4 regions of the Pseudomonas sp. GW458-11-26-14-LB4 genome follow, and region 3 is predicted to be linked to each of the others. Evidence: predicted binding sites of a transcription regulator. Region 3 holds the regulator's gene; each other region holds the start of a gene.
The links. Region 3 encodes FliA, which starts transcription of late flagellar genes. Its sites were predicted from a motif close to CTAAAGTTTNNNNNNNNNNNGCCGNTAA; they were not measured.
Positions count from the first base shown of each region.

Region 1 (5,451 bases), on a different contig from region 3:
TCGATCGGCGCGTCTACAACGGCACTGGCCAGGAGCCTTGCTGATGGAAGCGATCACCCTGCGAGGCTACCGCACCAGTGACGCTCCGGCGGTCAGTCGCCTGTTCAGAAAGATCTACGGCGACCATTACGCCCAGCCGCATGTGTATCTGCCCCGGATGATCAGCCAGAACCATGCCGACGGCCGCTGGCACTCGTTGGTGGCGGTGGCGAACGGTCAAGTGGCTGGGCATTCCACATTGATTCTCGACAAAGAATCGTCCCTCGCCGAACTGGCACTGAGCGTGGTGGATCCGCAGATCCGTGGGCAAAACGTCGCCACGCAACTGAGTCGACAGTTGCTGATCCATGCGCAGGCGCTGGGATATCAGGGGGTCACGATCAAGCAAATGACCCATCATCCCTACACCCAGAAAATGGCTGCCGGCCTTGGTTTTCACAACACCGGCTTGTTGCCCGACCATGCACCGTCGCCCTTTGGCGGCGCGGTGACGGAATCGCTGGTAATGGGTTACGCCCCGGTCGATGGTTATCAGCGCCCGCTGCCGGCCTTGACCTGGCCGGACGAATGCCGTGAGTTCATGCAGCAGATGTGCGACGTGTTCGGAACGCGGTCGAACGTGTCGCCCTGGGTCGGCGCACCGGCGCAGCTGGAACAGCGATGGGGGCGATATGACGGGATTTTCAGTGAAGTGGACGACAGTTTGATCAAGCAGCTGCAACAACTGCCCGGACATTGGCTGATTTCGATCAGGCTCAGGCTGGCACAAGGGTTTGACAATGCCTGGCGCCGGTTATCGACGATGGGGTTCGTGTTCAGCGGGCTGGCGCCCGATGACAGAAGTGCAGGATGGCTGGCGCTTTTTCATCGCGGTTTCCAGCCAAAATCCTTGACGCTGCATTGCCCGCAGATGCAGCGGTTGCATGACGGGATGCAGCGGCAGGTCGCCTTGCTCCCAAAACTCCACGCTTGCGGCAATCGCCCATAAACGAAAGGGCCCACCCCGTTACCGGGGCGGGCCCTGTCTATCATGCCTTGGCTTTGACACCTTGATCGGTAGGAGGCTTGCGCTCCCCGCCCTGACCGTAAGTCTGCAGGTTCTGCAGTACGTAAATGGCTTTCTTGTACTCGGGGATCAACGTATTCGCGTACTTGTTGCCCTTGAGATTGTTGTTCTGGATGGTATCCAGTTGTGTCGCGAAATATTCCAGCGCATTGAACTTGGCATCCGGATCCTTCTGGATGCCGAAGCGATCGAACTTGTCGCCGGCATTGAGCAAGGTCATGGACGTGATCTCGGAAATCAGGCCCCGGCTACGCAACATTGCACTGAGGCTGCCCAATTGCTTGGCTGAAACATTGGTGGGATCGAAACCCTTGATGTTCTTGTGCAGACCCTGCTTGTCCATCTCTGCGGTACTGATCGCGGTGGGGTCGTTGCCGACCAGGGCCAGCATCTGCTTGACCTTCACACTTTGAGAAACCGGTTTGCTCGAGCTTCCTGTATCTCGAACCAGCAAACCCGCCTTGGGTTGCCAGGCACCGGTATATCCGATAGTCATGAGCAAGCTCCTTGCGAGGAAAACATGAAAAATTCCTTGTTGAACGACTTTTGAGTTGCCCGGAGTATCGGCCGGCAAACTAATGGCACCAACTCCTTTCTGCACTTTTTTACAATTTTTGTACATTCACGATACAAACCGTCAACAGCCCATAAACATGGGACTAGAGCGTTCATGACAATGTGATGAAAGTGGGTTTATTGCTCTAATGTTCGGGACGGTTAGTTATCGTGTATCAGACCCGATACGTTCCTTTGGTCGGGATCGCCTCTTTTAGGACGAAAGTACCTAAAGCTTCCCGAAGACCCGACGATACGTTAGGAAACCCGCGCTGTTTGTTTCCCCTGCCCACAATAAGAATCCCTGCTCAAGGACCGGTTTCCATGCCCGCATTCCGCACCATTCAGGCTCGTTACACGCTGTTTCTGGTTCTGTTCATTCTGTTGTTGTCGGTGCTCACCGTGGTTGGCATCAGCCAATTGGTCGCGCCCAAGTTGCGCCACACCGAAGAGCAAGTGGTGCTCAACCGCATTGCTGAAGTGGCCGAGCAAATCCAGGGCGAACTGAACAAGGTCCAGGCGCAACAGCGCAGCATCACCCAGACCATCCCGCTGCTCGACAGCGCGGCCATCGACACCGTGTTGCCGGGGCTGGTGGATCAATACGGCGAACTGAAAGTCTTCGGCGGCGGCATCTGGCCGCTGCCCGGTCAGCGTGAGGCCGGACGCAACAAGTTCAGTACGTTCTGGCACCGCGATGCCTCCGGCAAACTGGCGGTGAACACCTTCTGGAACAGCGACGCGGCCCCCAACTATTACGACCAGAGCTGGTACAAGGGCGGCATGCAGACCCCGCGCGGCCAATGCGCCTGGGCCGCTGCCTATAAAGATGACGCCAGCGCCGAACCGCGCACCAACTGCGCCATGGCCATCCAGAAAAACGGCAGCGCCTGGGGCGTCTCGACCATCGACGTGACATTGGGCTTCTTCAACGATCTGGTGGCGCGCAAGGAAAAAGACCTCAACGCCGAAATGCTGATCGTCGAAGCCGACGGCAAGATCATCAGCAACAGCTCGCGCATCAGCGGGCCGATCGTGCTGAAGAACATCAGCGAACTGGCCGGCGGCTCGACCTTCGCCAGCCAGGTCAAGGCCGGGCTGCAAAACCGCGAGCAGGCGCAGCGCGTCGAATTCGACAACAACGGTGAAGCCAGCACGTTCTTCATGCGTCCGATCGAAGGCACCCCGTGGTTCCTCGCCACCGCACTGCCGACCAAAATGCTCACCGCCCAGCGTGACGACGTGCTCAGCAGCCTGAGCCTGCTGCAGATTCCGCTGGTGATCCTGCTGGTGCTGTTGCAGGTCTACGCGATTCGCCAACTGGTTTCGCGCATGAAAGCGCTGAAAGCCAACATCGATTCGCTGTCCAGCGGTGATGCCGACCTGACCCGGCGCATCACCATCCGCGCTGAAGATGAGCTCGGCGCCATCGGGCATTCGGTCAACACCTTTATCGCCTATCTGCAGAACATGATCGGCGAAGTCACCCAGGCCACTGGTGCAATGGCTTCGAGCCTCGACAACCTGCAGCGTACCTCGGCGCACACCAGTCAGATTCTGCTGCGCCACGCTTCGGAAACCGACCAGACCGTCACCGCCATCAACGAGATGAGTTCGACCGCTGAAAGCGTCGCCCAGAATGCCGCTGAAACCGCAGCCTTCACCCAGCGCGCCAACGAAAACGCCGACCGCTCGCGCGTGGTGGTTGGCGAAGCGTCAAGCAGCGTGGTGGCGTTGATCGACGAAGTGGCCAGCGCCACCCACAAGGTAGAAAGCATGCAGCAGGACGCCCAGCGCATCACCGAAATCCTCGGCGTGATCGGCGCCATCGCCGGCCAGACCAACCTGCTGGCGCTCAACGCGGCAATTGAAGCAGCGCGTGCCGGAGAACAGGGCCGTGGTTTTGCGGTGGTGGCAGACGAAGTGCGTGCCCTCGCCGCCCGTACCCAGGCCAGCACCTCGGAAATCAACGAAATGTTGAGCCGCCTGACCCAGGGCGTCAGCTCGTCGGTCAGCGCCATGGAAAACACCCAGGCCAGTTGTCAGTCAGCCGCGGACGCCACTGCGCGAGTCAACAGTGGCCTCGACGAGATGGCCGGTTCGGTCAGCCACATCAACAGCCTCAGCACCCAGATCGCCACCGCCGCCGAGCAGCAAAGCGCGGTCACCGAAGAGATCAACCGCAGCATGGTGCAGATCCGCCACATGGTTGACGAGCTGGTGGAAAGCGGCCAGGCCAGCGAACTCAACACCCGTCAGCTGCTGGAAGCCAACAGCCGGGTGAGCGCGATCATGGGGCGCTTCAAGGTTCGCTGACGGTTTTGTCATCTTGCGCTCAGTGGCCTGTCAGCTTTGATCTACGATCATGTTGGCAGGCCTGCCCCGTATCACTTGGAAACACTCCGTTGATGCCCGGCAGGAAAAACAGGTCAAAATGCCTTCCTTTTTTGACCGTTCCTCCTTTGATCCGAGAGCCCTCCATGCGAAACCACCTGCGTCTGGCCGCCCTGAGCGCCCTGTTCATCTCCTCCCTGGCGCAAGCCGCCGACCTTATCCCGATCGAAGTCCACCGCGACGCCAACTGCGGCTGCTGCAAAAAATGGATCAGCCATCTGGAAGCCAATGGCTTCAAGGTCGAAGACCACGTCGAATCCGACATGAGCAGCTTCAAGCAGCAACACGGCGTTCCGCCACGTCTGGCGTCCTGCCACACCGCAATCATCAACGGCAAATTCGTCGAAGGCCATGTTCCGGCGGAACAGGTGCTGGCCCTGAGCAAACGTGACGACCTGCTGGGCGTTGCCGCACCGGGCATGCCGATGGGCTCGCCGGGCATGGAAATGGACGGCATGAGCGATGCGTATCAGGTGATCGGCCTGAAGAAAGACGGTGCCGATGTGGTGGTGGCGGATTACCCGGCCCATTGATGACGGCGGGTTATCTCGGGCTGTTCCTGGCCGCATTCGGTGCGGCGACGTTATTGCCACTGCAATCGGAGGCCGTGCTGGTCGGGCTGCTGGTCAGCGACCGTTATTGGTTGTGGGGGCTGCTGGCCGTAGCCACGCTGGGCAACGTCCTGGGTTCGCTGGTGAACTGGTGGCTGGGGCGCGGGCTGGAACGGTTTCAGGACCGGCGCTGGTTTCCGGTCAGCCCGAAGCATATGGCGCGCGCCCGCGTTCACTATCAGCGCTATGGTCACTGGTCCCTGCTGCTCAGTTGGCTGCCGGTGATCGGCGATCCGCTGACGTTGATCGCCGGGGTCATGCGCGAACCTCTTGGGCGATTCCTGCTGATCGTCACTCTCGCCAAAGGCGCCCGCTACGGGGTGCTGGCGATGCTCACCCTTGGCTGGCTCGGTTGAACGATCCGGCCCGGGGATTGCCTCTGTTTAACGTCGCCCTAATCCGGCCGTTCCAGCATCGGCCGATTTCTTGTGGAGTTGTCCTATGTCTGTGTCGCTGACCCGCTGGCTGCCCGGCCTGGTGTTGACCGCCGCCCTGCCCCTGCTTGCTCACGCCGAAGGCCCGCAATACGGGCCGGAGCTGCAAGGTTTCGATTATCCCTACACCCTCAAGCACTTTGCCTTTCAGTCCCAGGGCAAGTCGCTGCAGATGGGTTACATGGACGTCGCCGCTGATGGCAAGGCCAACGGACGCACCGTGGTGCTGATGCACGGCAAGAATTTTTGCGGCGCGACCTGGGACAGTTCGATCAAGGCCCTGAGCGAGGCCGGCTACCGGGTGGTCGCCCCGGACCAGATCGGCTTCTGCACCTCCAGCAAACCCGATCACTACCAGTACACCTTCCAGCAACTGGCGGCCAACACCCAG
Region 1 covers NZ_JBWKYU010000003.1:52,469-57,919, reverse strand. The annotation lists gene AC07XZ_RS05350 (phenylacetate--CoA ligase family protein) at 1-44, shown strand, start outside; gene AC07XZ_RS05345 (GNAT family N-acetyltransferase) at 44-988, shown strand; gene AC07XZ_RS05340 (hypothetical protein) at 1,029-1,562, opposite strand; gene AC07XZ_RS05335 (methyl-accepting chemotaxis protein) at 1,946-3,937, shown strand; gene AC07XZ_RS05330 (DUF411 domain-containing protein) at 4,102-4,548, shown strand; gene AC07XZ_RS05325 (YqaA family protein) at 4,548-4,982, shown strand; gene AC07XZ_RS05320 (alpha/beta fold hydrolase) at 5,068-5,451, shown strand, end outside.
Region 1: AC07XZ_RS05335 (methyl-accepting chemotaxis protein) is a predicted target of FliA. The motif match lies at 1,851-1,878, and genes of this name have one in related genera.

Region 2 (5,451 bases), on a different contig from region 3:
CAGTTTCTGGACCTGGCGCGATCTGATGTACCGGCTCGTCGGAAAAATCAGCCCCGACCAGCTCGGTGTGATTGCCCGTCAGCTGTACATCGAAATGCTCAAGGCCGGTTACACCTCGGTCGCCGAATTCCATTATGTCCACCACGATCACAACGGCCAGCCTTACGCCGACCCGGCCGAACTGGCGTTACGCATCAGCCAGGCGGCCAGCTCCGCCGGTATCGGTCTGACATTGCTGCCCGTGCTCTACAGCCACAGCGGTTTCGGTGGCCAGACCCCGAACGAAGGCCAGCGCCGCTTCATCAACAGCACCGAAAATTACCTGAAGCTGCAATCGCGTCTGCAACCCCTGCTGGCGCAGCAAAAGGCGCAGTCGCTGGGCCTGTGCTTCCACTCGTTGCGCGCGGTCACGCCGCAGCAGATCAGCGAAGTGCTGGCGGCCAGCGACCAGCAATGCCCGGTGCACATCCACATCGCCGAGCAGCAGAAGGAAGTCGATGACTGCCTGAGCTGGAGCGGTCGTCGTCCGCTGCAATGGCTGTACGAAAACACCGAAGTCGATCAGCGCTGGTGCCTGGTGCACGCGACCCACGCCAATCCGGAAGAAGTCACGCTGATGGCCAAAAGTCGCGCCATCGCCGGCCTGTGCCTGACCACCGAGGCCAACCTCGGCGACGGGATTTTCCCGGCGGTGGATTTCATCGCTCAGGGCGGGCGCATGGGAATTGGTTCCGACAGCCATGTGTCGTTGAGCGTGGTAGAGGAATTGCGTTGGCTGGAATACGGCCAGCGTCTGCGCGATCAGCGACGCAATCGCTTGTATGGCGCGGATCAGCCGATGGTCGGCCGTACGCTGTATGACGCGGCGCTGGACGGTGGCGCTCAGGCGCTGGGCCAGCCGATCGGCGCGCTGGAAGTCGGCAAGCGTGCCGACTGGATTGTGCTCGATGGCAGCGATCCCTATCTGGCCACGGCCAGCGGTGACGGGATTCTCAATCGCTGGCTGTTTGCCGGTGGCGATCGTCAGGTGCGCGACGTGCTGGTCAACGGTCAGTGGGTCGTGCGCGAGGGGCGACATGCCGGGGAGGAGGACAGCAATCGCGCCTTTACCCAGGTCCTGCGAGAGCTTTTGGGCTGACACAAACTTCTGTTACTGATCGTTCCCACGCTCTGCGTGGGAATGCAGCCCGGGACGCTCCGCGTCCCAAAAGCGGACGCAGAGCGTCCATTGAGGCATTCCCACGCGGAGCGTGGGAACGATCAGAACAGGAGAAGTCAGTTGGACGTCTTGGCCATCTGCTGATCCGAAGTACGCCAGATCAGGCGCGTGGTGTCATAACCCTGCTGACGCGCCTTGCTCAGCAGTTCCTCACGCACCACACCGTTGACGGTCGGCGTGCGGGACAACAGCCACAGGTAGCGACGACTCGGGTCGCCCACGAGGGCGGTCTTGTAGTCATCGCTGACGTACAGCACCCAGTATTGACCCTTCGCCACACCCGGAATCAGACGCGAGAACCAGGTATCAAATTCGACCCACAGCTTGTCGGTCTTGCCCGGCACCTGTGGATAAGCCGTGCCTTTGACTTCTTCCCACTTCCAGTCTGCCGTCAGACAGCGGTTGTACACCGCGATATTACCGTCGGGCTTGAGCGAGTAACGGGCTTCTGATTGCGCGCAATTGCGCTGGAAATACATCGGCAGACGCGCCAGTTCGTACCAGGTGCCCTGGTAACGCTTGAGATTGACACTGTTGACCGTCTTCGGCGCCAGCGGATCTTCACCTGACGTGGCGCAGCCGGCCAATACCAGGCCGGCCAAAAGGACAAGCAATAACCGCTTCATTGTTTTTCTCCCGTGGGCGCGTAGCCCCGGTTTACTTCAGGCCTTGGCCGGAAAACATCAGCACTTTGTCACCGGCATACTGCACGCTGATAAAGCTGTTCTTGTCGCCCCAGGTGCAACTGGACATGCCGAGCGCGCCCGAGCAATCGGTGGGCTTGCCAAGCAGCGTCTCCACTTCGGCCTTGGCCATGCCGGCCGAGAGCTTCGAATAGTTTTCCTGATTGACCTTGCTGCATGCGGCCAACAGCACGCAAAACGACAGAAGGGCGATAGATCGCAGCGACATGGTGTAACTCCTGGAACGGAAGGGGGATGGCATGGCGCCAACCAGAAGCTTAGAAGAGAAAACCCCTGTCTGGTTCCCTGGAAGGCTGGCTATTTGTTAGCCCGCTCGTCCGGCTTTCCCCGGTAAATCAGACAGTTTGTAAGGCTATTAAGCATTTCGTCGTATTTCGCAAAAGGCGCCTAATCTTTGGCGCGCCGTGGTCGAAATAAGAGCAGCGCAAAGCCCGATAGTGTGGCAAATTGCCGCCCTTTCTTGACCAGCCCCTTCGCGGTAGCTCACTTAATGACCAGAAACATGAAATTCAGCCACAAGATCTTGTTGGCTGCCGCCCTCGTGGTGGCCGTTGCGTTCGCCTGTTTCATTTTGTTCAACGACTATCGCCAGCGCGAAGCCCTGCAAAGCAGCACCGAAGCGTCGATGCAGGAACTGGGCAGCCTGACCACCAGCAACATCCAGACCTGGCTGGAAAGCCGCATCCAGTTGCTGCAATCGATGGCGCAACAGGTTGTCGCCGACGGCAACGCCCCGGCCAGCCTGAAACGCATCATCGACCTGCCCGCCTACACCGGCAATTTCCAGCTCAGCTACTTCGGCGGCGCCGACGGCGTGATGTTCTCGGTCCCGGCCGGCAACCGCGCGCCGGATTACGATCCGCGCGCCCGTGGCTGGTACAAGGCAGCCAACGCTGCGCAACAGACCATCGTCACCGAACCGTACATCGCCGCCTCGTCGGGCAAACTGGTGATCACCGTCGCCACCCCGGTGCAGCGCCAGGGCCAGATGATCGGTGTGGCCGGCGCCGACATTGATCTGTCGAGTGTCAGCGCAATCATCAACTCGCTGAACTTCGGCGGCCATGGCCACGCGTTCATCGTCGGTGCCGACGGCAAGATCCTGATCCACCCGGACAGCAAACTGGTGCTCAAGACTCTGGCCGAGGCCTACCCCAACGGCGCACCGAAAGTCAGCCCGGGCCTGAAAGAAGTCGAGTTCGACGGCAAGACCCAGTTGATCTCCTTCACCCACGTCAACGGCGTGCCGTCGGCCGACTGGTACGTGGCGCTGGTGCTGGACAAGGACACCGCGTTCTCGATGCTCAGCGAATTCCGCACCTCGGCGCTGATCGCCATGGTCATCGCCGTGGTGATCATCATCGCCCTGCTCGGCATGCTGATCCGCGTCCTGATGCAGCCGCTGCTGACCATGGGCCGCGCCATGCACGACATCGCCGAAGGCGAAGGTGACCTGACCAAACGCCTGACCATCCACGGCCACGATGAATTCGGTGCGCTGGGGCTGTCGTTCAACCGTTTCGTCGAGCGCATTCACACTTCGATCCGCGAAGTGTCTTCGGCCACCGGGCAAGTCAACGAAGTCGCCCTGCGCGTGGTCGCGGCATCGAACTCATCGATGTTCAACTCCGACCAGCAGGCCTCGCGCACCAACAGCGTGGCCGCCGCGATCAACCAGCTCGGCGCCGCCGCCCAGGAAATCGCCCAGAACGCCGCCCTCGCCTCGCAACATTCCAGCGACGCGCGCAGCCTGGCCGAAGACGGCCAGCAGGTTGTGGATAAAACCATCCACGCGATGCAGCAGCTGTCGGCGAAGATCAGCGACTCCTGCGGCAACATCGAAACCCTGAACAGCAACACCGTGAACATCGGGCAGATTCTGGAAGTGATCACCAGCATCTCCCAGCAGACCAACCTGCTGGCGCTCAACGCCGCCATCGAAGCGGCCCGTGCCGGTGAAGCCGGTCGCGGATTCGCCGTGGTCGCCGACGAAGTGCGCAACCTGGCGCACCGCACCCAGGATTCGGCGCAGCAAGTGCAGAAGATGATTGAAGAGCTGCAAGTCGGCGCGCGTCAGGCGGTCGGCATCATGACCGAGAGCCAGCGTGAGAGCGAAAGCAGCGTCGGCATCGCCAACCAGGCCGGCGAACGTCTGGGCAGCGTGACCCAGCGCATCGGCGAGATCGACGGCATGAACCAGTCGGTGGCGACCGCGACGGAAGAGCAGACAGCGGTGGTCGAGTCGATCAACGTTGATATCAACGAGATCAACACGCTGAACCAGGAAGGTGTGGAGAACTTGCAGGCTACTTTGCGGGCTTGTGCGGATCTGGAGCAGCAGGCTGCTCGGCTGAAGCAGTTGGTGGGTAGCTTCAGAATCTGAAGATCAAGAGCTTACCCCCTCATCGGAACGCCGCCCGCCCATCCCTCTCCCCCAAGGGGGCGAGGGGAAAGGGAGCCGATCTCTGTCGCTTTCCAGACCTGAGTTCAACTCGGTCAGTCCCCTCTCCCTCCGGGAGAGGGTTAGGGTGAGGGCTGGTTTTTCAGGTTGCCGAAAATCGCCCTAAAACCGCGAACCCGGCTCTTTCAAAAACTTCAGTTCCTCAACCGTAGACTCCCGCCCCAACACCGCATTGCGATGCGGAAACCGTCCAAACCGCGCAATCACCTTCTGATGCCGCTCGGCATAATCCAGGTTGTCGGCAAACACCCCGCGCTCCGCTTCCGGCTGTTCCGCCACCAGTTCGATGAATCGCGAGACCGCTTCATTCTGCACCGCGAGGTTTTCGCAGTGTTCGAAGACGAGGTAGATGAAGAGTCGCTGGATCGGTTTCAACTGCCGATCGAAGTCTGCGGCAATCCCCTGAGCAACCAGTTTCTGTGCCCGTAGATCACCGGAAAAAGCCTTGGGCGTATCGCGAAAGATCATTCGCGGGAGTTGGTCGAGCAGCAGCACCACCGCCAGCCAGCCTTCAGGACGTTGCGTCCACTCGGTCAATTCGCCAGCGAGGGCCTGATCGACAAAGACCCCGAAACGCTCACGCGCTTCGAGGTCCTGGCTGTCTTTCTTGCCGAACCACAACTTGCCCTGTTGCGCCGAAACTTCAGTGGCTGATTCGGCATGACCGAACCACCAATCGAGCAACGGCTGCCAGGGCGCGTTCATGGTTTATTCCTTGTGGTAAGCCGTGGCGCGGGCGACTTCTTCTTTCGAGCCGAGGAACACCGCTACGCGCTGGTGCAGGCCTTCAGGCTTGATGTCGAGAATGCGCTGGTGACCGTCGGTGGAAGCGCCGCCCGCCTGTTCCACGAGGAACGACATCGGGTTGGCTTCGTACATCAGACGCAGTTTGCCCGGCTTGGACGGCTCGCGGCTGTCGCGCGGGTACATGAACAGACCGCCACGGGTCAGGATGCGGTGTACGTCGGCAACCATCGCCGCGACCCAACGCATGTTGTAGTTCTTCTTCAGCGGGCCCTCTTCACCGGCCAGCAGTTCCGAAACGTAGCGCTGTACCGGGGCTTCCC
Region 2 covers NZ_JBWKYU010000009.1:35,345-40,795, forward strand. The annotation lists gene AC07XZ_RS13785 (formimidoylglutamate deiminase) at 1-1,138, shown strand, start outside; gene AC07XZ_RS13790 (lipocalin family protein) at 1,276-1,845, opposite strand; gene AC07XZ_RS13795 (hypothetical protein) at 1,877-2,131, opposite strand; gene AC07XZ_RS13800 (methyl-accepting chemotaxis protein) at 2,414-4,306, shown strand; gene AC07XZ_RS13805 (DUF924 family protein) at 4,487-5,089, opposite strand; gene AC07XZ_RS13810 (class 1 fructose-bisphosphatase) at 5,093-5,451, opposite strand, start outside.
Region 2: AC07XZ_RS13800 (methyl-accepting chemotaxis protein) is a predicted target of FliA. The motif match lies at 2,311-2,338, and genes of this name have one in related genera.

Region 3 (5,451 bases):
TCGCTGATCAGATCGCTACCGGCCGCAGCCGCTGCCGGAGCAGCCGTTGCAGGAACCGAAGCAATCGCCGACTCCAGCGCATCAACGGCAAAGTTGCCCTTGCCGTGCAACTGATCGAGCAAGGCCTCGAATTCGTCGTCGGTGATGTCCGAGCTGTCGCCCGCCGCCGGAGCAGCAGGTGCAGCGGCCGCCGGTGCCACGGCGTCGGCCGCGAACTGGCCTTTGCCATGCAACTGGTCGAGCAGCGACTCGAACTCGGCGTCGGTGATTTCATCGCTGGCCGCTTCGGTGGAAGCAGGTGCAGCGGCAGCCGCCGGGGCTTCGGCTTCGGCCTTGACGGCGTTCAGCGAGTCCAGCAACTGTTCAAATTCGTTATCGGTGATGTCACCCGAATCACCTTCGACGACCAGTTCTTCGATCATCTCGGCGACAGGCGAAGCCGGGGCTTCATCCGCCGATTGCGGTTCGGCCAGACGCGCCAGGGCGGCCAGCAGTTCCGGGGTGGCGGCGGTGATCGGGCTGCGATCGCGGACTTCGCTGAACATGCTGTTCACCGCGTCCAGCGCTTCGAGCACCACGTCCATCAGTTCTGCATCGACGCGTCGTTCACCCTTGCGCAGGATGTCGAACACGTTTTCGGCGATGTGACAGCACTCCACCAGCTCGTTGAGCTGAAGGAAGCCGGCGCCCCCTTTTACAGTGTGGAAACCGCGAAAAATTGCGTTGAGCAGATCTGCGTCATCCGGGCGGCTTTCCAGCTCGACCAGTTGTTCGGACAGTTGCTCAAGAATCTCGCCGGCCTCAACCAGGAAATCCTGAAGGATCTCTTCATCGGCGCCGAAGCTCATTAATGGGGTGCTCCTACAGGTCTAAAAACCCAAAAAAACTCAAAATCCAAGGCTGGATAGCAAATCGTCCACATCGTCCTGACCGGACACAACGTCTTCTCGTTTATCGGCATGAATCTGCGGACCTTCACCCTGCGAGAGATGTTTTTGTGGATCTTTTTCAGCAAGCATCGCCGCACGGTCATGTTCGATGCCCGCAAAGCGGTCCACCTGGCTGGCCATGAGCACGAGCTTGAGCAGGTTGCTTTCGACTTCGGTGACCAATTGGGTCACGCGCTTGATCACCTGACCGGTGAGGTCCTGGTAATCCTGGGCGAGCAGAATGTCGTTCAGATTGCTCGACACCGCGCGGTTGTCCGCGCTGCTGCGTGCCAGAAAACCGTCGACCCGGCGCGCCAGTTCACGGAACTCTTCAGCCCCGACCTCACGGCGCATGAAGCGGCTCCAATCGGCGCTCAAGGCCTGGGCTTCGTCAGCCAGGCCATTGACCACAGGGGTCGCGCTTTCCACCAGATCCATGGTGCGGTTGGCGGCAGCTTCGGTCAGTTTGACCACGTAGCCCAGGCGCTCGGTAGCGTCGGTGATTTGCGACACTTCCTCAGCCTGTGGCATGTGCGGATCGATCTGGAAATTGACGATCGCACTGTGCAGTTCACGCGTGAGCTTGCCCACTTCCTGGTACAGGCCACGGTCACGGGTCTGATTGAGCTCATGGATCAGTTGCACAGCGTCGCCGAACTTGCCTTTTTCAAGGCTCTCGACCAGTTCGACCGCGTGTTTTTTCAGGGTCGACTCAAAATCGCCCTGTGAAGATTCGTTATGCTCCATAGCTCCCCCGCGCGTTCATCAGCCGATGCGTTCGAAAATCTTCTCGATTTTTTCTTTCAACGCCTGGGCCGTGAAAGGTTTGACCACGTAGCCGTTAACGCCGGCCTGGGCCGCTTCGATGATCTGCTCGCGCTTGGCTTCAGCGGTCACCATCAGCACTGGCAGGTGCTTGAGCTTTTCATCGGCACGCACGTGGCGCAGCAGGTCGATACCGGTCATGCCGGGCATGTTCCAGTCGGTCACCAGAAAGTCGATGCTGCCGCTGTTGAGTACCGGAATGGCAGTGGTGCCATCGTCGGCTTCAACGGTGTTGGTGAACCCCAGATCACGCAACAGGTTCTTGATGATCCGCCGCATCGTTGAGAAGTCATCAACGATGAGGATTTTCATGTCTTTGTTCAATTCGACCTCCAAGCAGTCTTAAACGCGCCCAGCACCTGGACGCGCCATTTCAATCAATCCGGCAAAACACTCGATGACTGTCTGGAGCACAACAGATCAAGACCGGTGCCGTTCACCACCGCACCAGCCTCGTTCGCAGTGTCCCCACACTGCCTTCAGCGCGCTCGCCACTCCCCCAAACGCCCCCGCAAGCGGGCCGCGCACTGGCTGTGTAACTGGCTGACCCGCGATTCACTGACGCCAAGGACTTCACCGATCTCCTTGAGGTTCAGCTCTTCGTCGTAGTACAGCGCCAACACCAGTCGCTCACGCTCCGGCAAATTGGCAATCGCGTCCGCCAGCGCGGCCTGGAAACGTTCGTCTTCCAGATCGCGCGACGGCTCCAGATGAGCACTGGCGCCATCCTCGTGCAGCCCTTCGTGTTCGCCGTCCTGCAACAGGTCGTCGAAACTGAACAGCCGGCTGCCCAGGGTGTCGTTCAAAATCCCGTAGTAATCGTCGAGACTCAATTGGAGTTCGGCCGCAACTTCGTGATCTTTAGCGTCACGGCCGGTTTTAGCTTCAATCGAGCGAATTGCGTCGCTGACCATACGGGTATTGCGGTGAACCGAGCGTGGCGCCCAGTCCCCCTTACGGACTTCATCGAGCATCGCACCGCGGATCCGGATGCCCGCGTACGTTTCAAAACTGGCGCCCTTGCTGGCGTCGTATTTGGTCGAGACTTCGAGCAGGCCGATCATCCCGGCCTGGATCAGGTCTTCGACCTGCACACTGGCCGGCAATCGCGCCAGCAAGTGGTAGGCGATGCGTTTGACCAGTGGCGCGTAACGCTCGATCAGCTCGTACTGCGCGTCACGCGCCGACTTCTTGTAGAAATTCATACCGCTGGCGGTCATAGCACAGGTCCTGCCGTTTGCTGCACGAGGCGCTCGACGAAAAATTCGAGGTGGCCGCGCGGGTTGGCGGGCAGCGGCCAGGTGTCGACCTTCTGTGCGATCGCCTTGAACGCCAGTGCGCACTTGGAACGCGGGAAGGCTTCATAGACCGCACGCTGCTTCTGCACCGCCTTGCGCACGCTTTCGTCGTAGGGCACCGCGCCGACGTATTGTAGGGCGACGTCGAGGAAGCGATCCGTGACCTTGGTCAACTTGGCGAACAGATTGCGACCTTCCTGCGGGCTCTGGGCCATGTTGGCCAGGACGCGGAAGCGATTCATGCCGTAATCGCGGTTCAGCAGTTTGATCAGCGCGTAGGCGTCGGTGATCGAGGTCGGCTCGTCGCAGACCACCAGCAACACTTCCTGGGCCGCGCGCACGAAACTGACTACCGAGTCACCAATACCCGCAGCGGTGTCGATCACCAGTACGTCGAGGTTGTCGCCGATGTCGCTGAACGCCTGAATCAGGCCGGCATGCTGGGCCGGGCTCAGGTGAACCATGCTCTGGGTGCCGGAAGCGGCCGGCACGATGCGGATCCCGCCGGGGCCTTGCAACAGCACGTCGCGCAGCTCGCAGCGGCCTTCGATCACGTCGGCCAGGGTGCGTTTGGGTGTGAGGCCCAGCAGAACGTCGACGTTCGCCAGCCCCAGGTCGGCGTCCAGCAGCATGACCCGACGGCCAAGCTCTGCCAGCGCCAGGGACAAGTTCACTGACACATTAGTCTTGCCGACGCCACCTTTGCCGCCGGTCACCGCGATCACCTGTACGGGATGCATGCTGCCCATGTTATTTCTTTACCTTGTCTTGCATAGACGGAGGCCACATTACTGGCTGCGCGTTCACAACCGGAACAATGCATGGCAGACCATCGATGTAGGTACAAAAACGGTTCATTACCTCAGCCAACCTGCTTGGTCGGACTGTGGTAGATATCAGCGAACATGTCAGCCATGGCTTCTTCGCTGGGTTCTTCCTGCATTTGCACACTGACGGCGCGGCTGACCAGTTGATGACGGCGCGGCAGATGCAGATCATCCGGAATACGCGGCCCATCGGTCAGGTAGGCGACCGGCAGTTCGTGACTGATCGCCAGGCTCAGCACTTCGCCAAGGCTGGCCGTCTCATCCAGTTTAGTCAGGATGCAGCCGGCCAGCCCGCAACGCTTGTAACTGTGATAAGCGGCGGTTAGAACCTGTTTCTGGCTGGTGGTTGCCAGGACCAGATAATTTTTTGAGCGAATGCCACGACCGGCCAGACTTTCCAGCTGCATGCGCAGGGCCGGATCGCTGGCTTGCAGGCCGGCGGTATCGATCAGCACCACGCGTTTGCGCAGCAGTGGATCCAGCGCCTGCACCAGGGACTGGCCCGGATCGACGTGAGTCACCGAAACGTTAAGGATGCGACCCAGAGTCTTGAGCTGCTCCTGCGCGCCGATACGGAAACTGTCCATGCTCACCAGCGCGATGTTCTGCGCGCCGTACTTGAGCACGTAGCGGGCGGCCAGTTTGGCCAGCGTGGTGGTCTTGCCCATGCCGGCAGGACCGACCATCGCAATCACCCCACCCTCTTCCAGCGGCTCGACTTCCGGTACGGCAATCATTCGTGCCAGGTGCGCCAGCAGCATGCGCCAGGCCTGACGAGGTTCGTCGATCTCGGTGATCATCGACAGCAGATCACGGGACAACGGGCCGGACAAACCGATGCGTTGCAGACGACGGTACAGATTGGCCTGGGCCGGACGGCTGCCTTGCAGCTGGTTCCAGGCCAGGGTGCCGAGTTGCACTTCCATCAGTTCGCGCAGGCTGTTGAGTTCGAAACGCATCGAATCCAGTGCACGCGGGTCAACGCCAGCGGAAACCGCTGCAGGCGCCGGCGCCGGACGAGCCGGAGCTTCGTAGGTCGGTTCGGTCAGCGGCTCGGCAGCGGTCAGCGGCAGGCCGGCCGTCAACGGCAGCCCGGCGAACAACTGGCGATTGGTGTTGCCGTCGGCTTCGCCACGCAAGCTCAGTTCGGCCTGGGCGGTGACGATGCGCGACTGGGTCTTGCGCAGCTCATCCTCGAGTTCCATGTTCGGAACACGCGGGGCCAGCGCCGACAGTTTGTAATCGAGCGCCGCCGTCAGCTCGACGCCGCCGGCAATGCGGCGGTTGCCAATGATGGCGGCATCAGCGCCCAGCTCATCACGAACCAGCTTCATGGCCTGACGCATATCGGCGGCGAAAAAACGCTTAACTTGCATAAACCACTACCTCAGCCGTTGGGCCCTACTGTCGCAACGATGGTCACTTGCTTGTTGTCCGGAATTTCCTGGTAGGCCAGCACATGCAGTCCGGGAACTGCCAGGCGACCAAAGCGCGAGAGCATCGCGCGAACCGGGCCTGCTACCAACAGGATCACCGGCTGACCTTGCATTTCCTGGCGCTGCGCCGCTTCGA
Region 3 covers NZ_JBWKYU010000002.1:293,522-298,972, reverse strand. The annotation lists gene AC07XZ_RS04155 (chemotaxis protein CheA) at 1-848, opposite strand, end outside; gene AC07XZ_RS04150 (protein phosphatase CheZ) at 888-1,676, opposite strand; gene AC07XZ_RS04145 (chemotaxis response regulator CheY) at 1,695-2,066, opposite strand; gene fliA (RNA polymerase sigma factor FliA) at 2,234-2,974, opposite strand; gene fleN (flagellar synthesis regulator FleN) at 2,971-3,801, opposite strand; gene flhF (flagellar biosynthesis GTPase FlhF) at 3,915-5,255, opposite strand; gene flhA (flagellar biosynthesis protein FlhA) at 5,267-5,451, opposite strand, start outside.

Region 4 (5,451 bases), on a different contig from region 3:
CTCAACCGCGGCATGGTCGACAAATCCACCTATCAACTGGCGCTGCAGCATGACGTGGCCGCCGGCAAGAAAAGCATGAGCTATCAGGTGGTCGATGATGGTGAAGTCGATACCTACGACTTCCGCGTGCTGGGTTCTGAGAAAGTCGAAACCAAGGCTGGCCAGATCGATGCGATCAAGGTCGAGCGCGTCCGCGATCCGACACAAAGCAAGCGCATCACCGTCCTGTGGTTCGCCAAGGACTGGGATTACCTGCTGGTTCGCCTGCAACAGGTCGAAACCGACGGCAAGGAGTACAACATCATGCTCCTCGACGGCACGGTCAACGGCAAGACGGTCAAAGGCAGCTGATTCAACGAAAAGCCCCGCAAACGCGGGGCTTTTTTTCGCCTGCCGAACGCTGATCAAACCGAGAACTTGGCGACCATGCTGTTCAGATCCACCGCCAGCCGCGACAACTCCTGACTCGCGGCACTGGTCTGATTGGCCCCGGCCGAGGTCTGCATCGCCAGGTCACGAATGTTCATCAGGTTGCGATCGACTTCCCGCGCCACGGCCGCCTGCTCTTCCGACGCACTGGCGATCACCAGGTTGCGCTCGTTGATCAAGGTGAACGCCGAAGCAATTTCCTCCAGCGCCACGCCAGCCGCCTTCGCCAACTCCAGGGTCGAGCGCGCCCGAACGTTGCTCTGTTGCATCGAGCTGACCGCCGAATCGGTGCCCTGCTGGATGCCGCCGATCATCTGTTCGATCTCCTGCGTCGATTGCTGAGTGCGATGGGCCAGCGCCCGCACCTCGTCCGCCACCACCGCAAAACCCCGCCCGGCATCCCCCGCTCGCGCAGCCTCGATCGCCGCGTTCAACGCCAGCAGATTAGTCTGTTCGGCAATCGAGCGGATCACATCCAGCACCTTGCTGATGCTGTAGACCTTCTGCGCCAGATCTTCCACCTGCGTGGCATTCGCCGTGACATCGTCCGCCAGCAACTCGATGGACGATACCGTCTGCTGGACCTGCTCGCGACCATGCTGGGCAATGCGATCAGACTCACGGGAAGCCTCGGAAGTCGCGACGGCATTGCTCGCCACCTCCTCCACCGCGGCGGTCATCTGATTGACCGCCGTGGCCGCCTGTTCAATTTCCAGGCTCTGCTGGTGCAGCCCTCGCGTCGCGTCTTCGGTGACGCAGCTCAACTCCTCCGAGGCCGAAGCCAGTTGACTGGAGGACTCCGAGATCCGGCGGATGGTGTCACGCAGGTTGTACTGCATGCTCTTGAGCGCGTGCAGCAGCCGCGCTGGCTCGTCCTTGCCGGAAATGCTGATATCACCTGTCAGATCGCCACCGGCCACCACTTCCGCCACATTGAGCGATTGCGACAGCGGCAGCACGATGCTGCGGGTCAGCAATAACGCCAGCGCGATGGTAATCAGCGCAGTGATGCCGATCATCACCCCGACCCACACCCGCGAGCTGGTGAACACCAGCCGTGCGGCCTCTGTGGCGAGGTTGGCGTTGTGCTTGTTCAGTTCGACCAATTCACGCAGGGTCACTGCAATCTCATCCGCCAGCGGACTCATCTGCCCGTTGAGAATGGCGGCCGCCTCCTCCACTCGTCCCTGAGCAGATAACGTCATCACCTGCGCCTGAAACTCCAGGTACTTGTGTTCGGCAACCTTGAAGCGGTCGAACAGCGCGCGCTCTTCGGGCAATACGATCAGGACGTCGTAACGCTGCTGGGCTTCGCTCAGCACACCGCGCAAATCATTGAGCTTGGCCACATTCTGATCCAGCGCCTGCGGATCGCGATTGAGCAACAGGCGCATGGTCAGCGCACGCAGGCGCAGCATGTCCTGACTCATCTCGCCCACCGCCATCACGCTGGGCAGCCAGTTATTGTCGACCTCGTCGGATTGCGCGCGCATGTTCGACATCTGCAGCAGGGCAAACGCGCCAAGGGCAAACACCATCAGCGCCAGTACGCCAAAACCCAGCCCGGCTCGGGGCGCAATATTGAGACTACGGATACTCATTGCTCTGGTTCCTTCCAAAAGCGCTGCATCAACCCTGCAGCTGGTTGCTCTAGAAGGTATCGGCCCTTTGGAAAATTGCGTAAGACCAAAACGTGATATCAAAAGGCCTTAATACTTCGAACCTGGAGCATTAACGATTCAGCGCGGTTTTGCCGGACTTGAGCGCTGTTCGCGGCAATATCCCCAGGAAGTTGTCCCGTGCGATTTTTTTCGCGACCGCCTCAGGCAAGGCGTCGAGAAACGGCTTGAAACCATGGATTTCCTTGCCGAGTTTGTTGAATCGCCCGACCACGTCCGAACCGATCATGAAGCGATCCGGATAGCGCTCCACCAATTGCACCCACTCGGCTCGCGGCTGGCTCTTTTCGTCCAGCAGATAAGGCGTCAGCAGGCTCCACGACAGATCGATGAACAGGTTCGGATACGCCTCCAGCATTCGGGTAAGGGTCGGCAGCAGAAAATCCAGCTGCGTCTGATGACGATGGATTTCAGCACTGGTGCCGGCATGCGCCCAGATAAACCGGGTGTGCGGATGATTACGCAGCGGCTCTTCGATTTCCTTCAGGTACAGCGGATTCTTCTCACGCTTGGAGGTGATGTTGGAATGCAGCATCACCGGCAGATCGTGCTCGGCGGCCAGGTGATAGATGCGGGTCATGGCTTCGTTATTGGCACGCGGCGTATCGCCGGAGGTCAGTGCGGTGAGGTCGTCGTGACGGGTGAAGACCTCGCCGATGCCCTGCCACAAGCCGGGATACAGATCGAGCATGCGCTGGATGTGCGTGGCGGAGTTCTTGTCGTTGGGGTTGAAGCCTGAAAGAAACGGGTGAAAGTACTGGCGTTGCTCAGGTGTCAGCTTCTGCACCGCGTCGGCGACGATCACGTCAGTCGCGCTGTACCAATAGGCATCGGCATCATCGCCAGCGTAATAACGCGGGCGCTTCGGCTCGTCTTCGTGCCATTTCTTCGCCACGGGAATGCCGGAAATCATCACGTGCTCAATGGAGTTTTCCTTCATGGCCGTGAGCAATTTCGGCATGCCGGCAGTTTCCTGGAAAAAATCCACGTAATGCAGGTGCGCGTCACTGTAGGTGTATTCCCGGGCACTGGCGGCGCCGGTGAAAGCCATCAGGCAGGCAAGGCTCAAACGAAACAAGGACACAAGCATTCTCCGGCAGACAGGCATAGCCTAGACCCTCGCCGGGCAATGAGGGTTCACCCGGCAAGAAAGTGGAACGCGCCTGTGTGGGAAATGCTCTATACCTGCAAGGTCTTTTTTGATCGAATCCCTTTTCCTACAGCTTGCGAGGTTCACATGACCGTTACCGTCAATACCGTGTCCGCCGAAGGTTTTCGCCACACCGTACAGATCGATGAGCATGAGCTGTTTACAGACGTCCCGACGACCGCCGGCGGCGAAGGCTCGGCTCCGGAGCCGCACGATTACTTCGACGCCGCCCTCGGCGCCTGCAAGGCTCTGACCCTGAAGCTGTACGCGAAGAAAAAGGACATCCCGCTGACCGGCGTCGGCGTTGAGGTCAAACGCGACAACAGCCAGGAACAGAAAGGCAAATACGCCCTGCACGTGACCCTCACCCTCAAAGGCGTGCTCACCGATGCCCAGCGCGAAGAACTGCTGCGCGTCGCCGATCGCTGCCCGATCCACAAGCTGATGACCACCAGCGAAGTCACCATCGAAACCCACGCCCCCGTCGGCTTCGACAGCCAGTAATCACCCCGACGATACCGGCGGGTTATGCTCCACGCATCACCCGCTCAGCCTGGAATGGACCATGGACACCCAACCCCTGATCATCCGCCCGCGCGCCGAAGACGTCGAAGGGCAGCCGATTCTGCGCCCGCTGCCGTCAGCCAAATGCCGCAGCGTCGGGCCTTTCGTGTTTTTCGACCACATGCTCGAAACGGTTTATCCGGCGGGCAAAGGCATGAACATCCGACAGCATCCGCACATCGGTCTGTCGACCCTCACGTATTTGTTCGACGGGCAGATCCAGCACAAGGACAGCCTGGGCTCCGATCAAGTGGTCAGCGCCGGCGATGTCAGCTGGATGACGGCCGGCACCGCGATCGCTCACGTCGAGCGCACGCCCGAACCGCTGTGGGAGCAAAGCTTCAAGATGCACGGCCTGCAAATCTGGCTCGCCTCGCCCAAGGATCACGAACAAGGCCCGGGGCATTACAGCCACCACCCGGCCTCGACCTTGCCGGTCAGCGATAACCTCGGCGTGCAGATCCGCATGATCGCCGGGTCAGGCTTTTGCCTGGAATCGCCGGTGCCGGTGCTTTCTCCTACGCTGTATGCCGAATTGAAGATGCAAACCGCGACCACACTGCTGATCCCGACCGAGCATGAAGAGCGGGCGCTGTACGTGTTGAGTGGTGATGTGCAGCTGAATGGCGAAGCGGTCGAACCCCATGCACTGGTGGTGTTGCCGACCGGGGAAGAGATGAGCCTGTTTGCCGAGAGCGACAGCCACGCGGTGTTGTTCGGCGGTGCGCCACTGGACGGGCCACGGAGGATCAACTGGAATTTTGTCGCGAGCGATCCGGCGGCGATCGATGAAGCGCGGCGCAAGTGGGCGGCCGGGGATTGGCCGACCGTGCCGGGGGAAGTCGAGCGGATTGAATTACCGCGTTAAACCGCCTGCCCTCACCCCAGCCCTCTCCCAGGAGGAGAGGGAGCCGACCGAGGTGTCTTATGTCATACATCGACCTGAAACACCGAGTCGATTATGGATTCGGTGATTCACTTTCAGGTCGATGCAACTCTCGAGAAACTTACGGTCAGTCCCCTCTCCCTCTGGGAGAGGGTTAGGGTGAGGGGCTTTTGCTCTTAGGCTTCAGCCCTTGAACACTTCTTCCAGCAAGTCATGCATCGACTTGAACGCGCGCGCTGCGGTCTTCGCGTCGTACATCATCTTGCCCGGAACATTGGCGTGCGGATCGGTGAACGAGTGCACCGCGCCGCCGTAGCTCAGCAACTGCCAGTCCACACCAGCAGCGTTCATCTCGTCTTCGAATGCCGGAAACTGCTCTTTCGGCACCAGCGGATCGGAAGCACCGTGCAGCACCAGCACCGAGCCCTTGATGTTCTTCGCGTCCGCCGGGTTCGGCGAATCCAGCGTGCCGTGGAACGACACCGCCGCTTTCACCGGCGCACCGGTGCGGGCCAGATCCAGCGCACAGCAACCGCCGAAGCAGAAGCCGAATACCGCCAGTTTCGAGGTATCGACCGCCGCCTCGCCCTGCTTCTGCAATTGTTCGAACGCGGCCTGCATACGCTTGCGCAGCAGCGCTCGGTCGTCCTTCAGCGGCATCATCGCCGCACCGGCCTGATCGGCATTCTGCGGACGCACCGCCTGGCCGTACACGTCAGCGATCAGCACCACATAACCCTTGG
Region 4 covers NZ_JBWKYU010000010.1:75,582-81,032, reverse strand. The annotation lists gene AC07XZ_RS15145 (DUF3108 domain-containing protein) at 1-351, shown strand, start outside; gene AC07XZ_RS15140 (methyl-accepting chemotaxis protein) at 405-2,030, opposite strand; gene AC07XZ_RS15135 (amidohydrolase family protein) at 2,161-3,216, opposite strand; gene AC07XZ_RS15130 (OsmC family protein) at 3,346-3,762, shown strand; gene AC07XZ_RS15125 (pirin family protein) at 3,824-4,690, shown strand; gene AC07XZ_RS15120 (dienelactone hydrolase family protein) at 4,892-5,451, opposite strand, start outside.
Region 4: AC07XZ_RS15140 (methyl-accepting chemotaxis protein) is a predicted target of FliA. The motif match lies at 2,087-2,114, and genes of this name have one in related genera.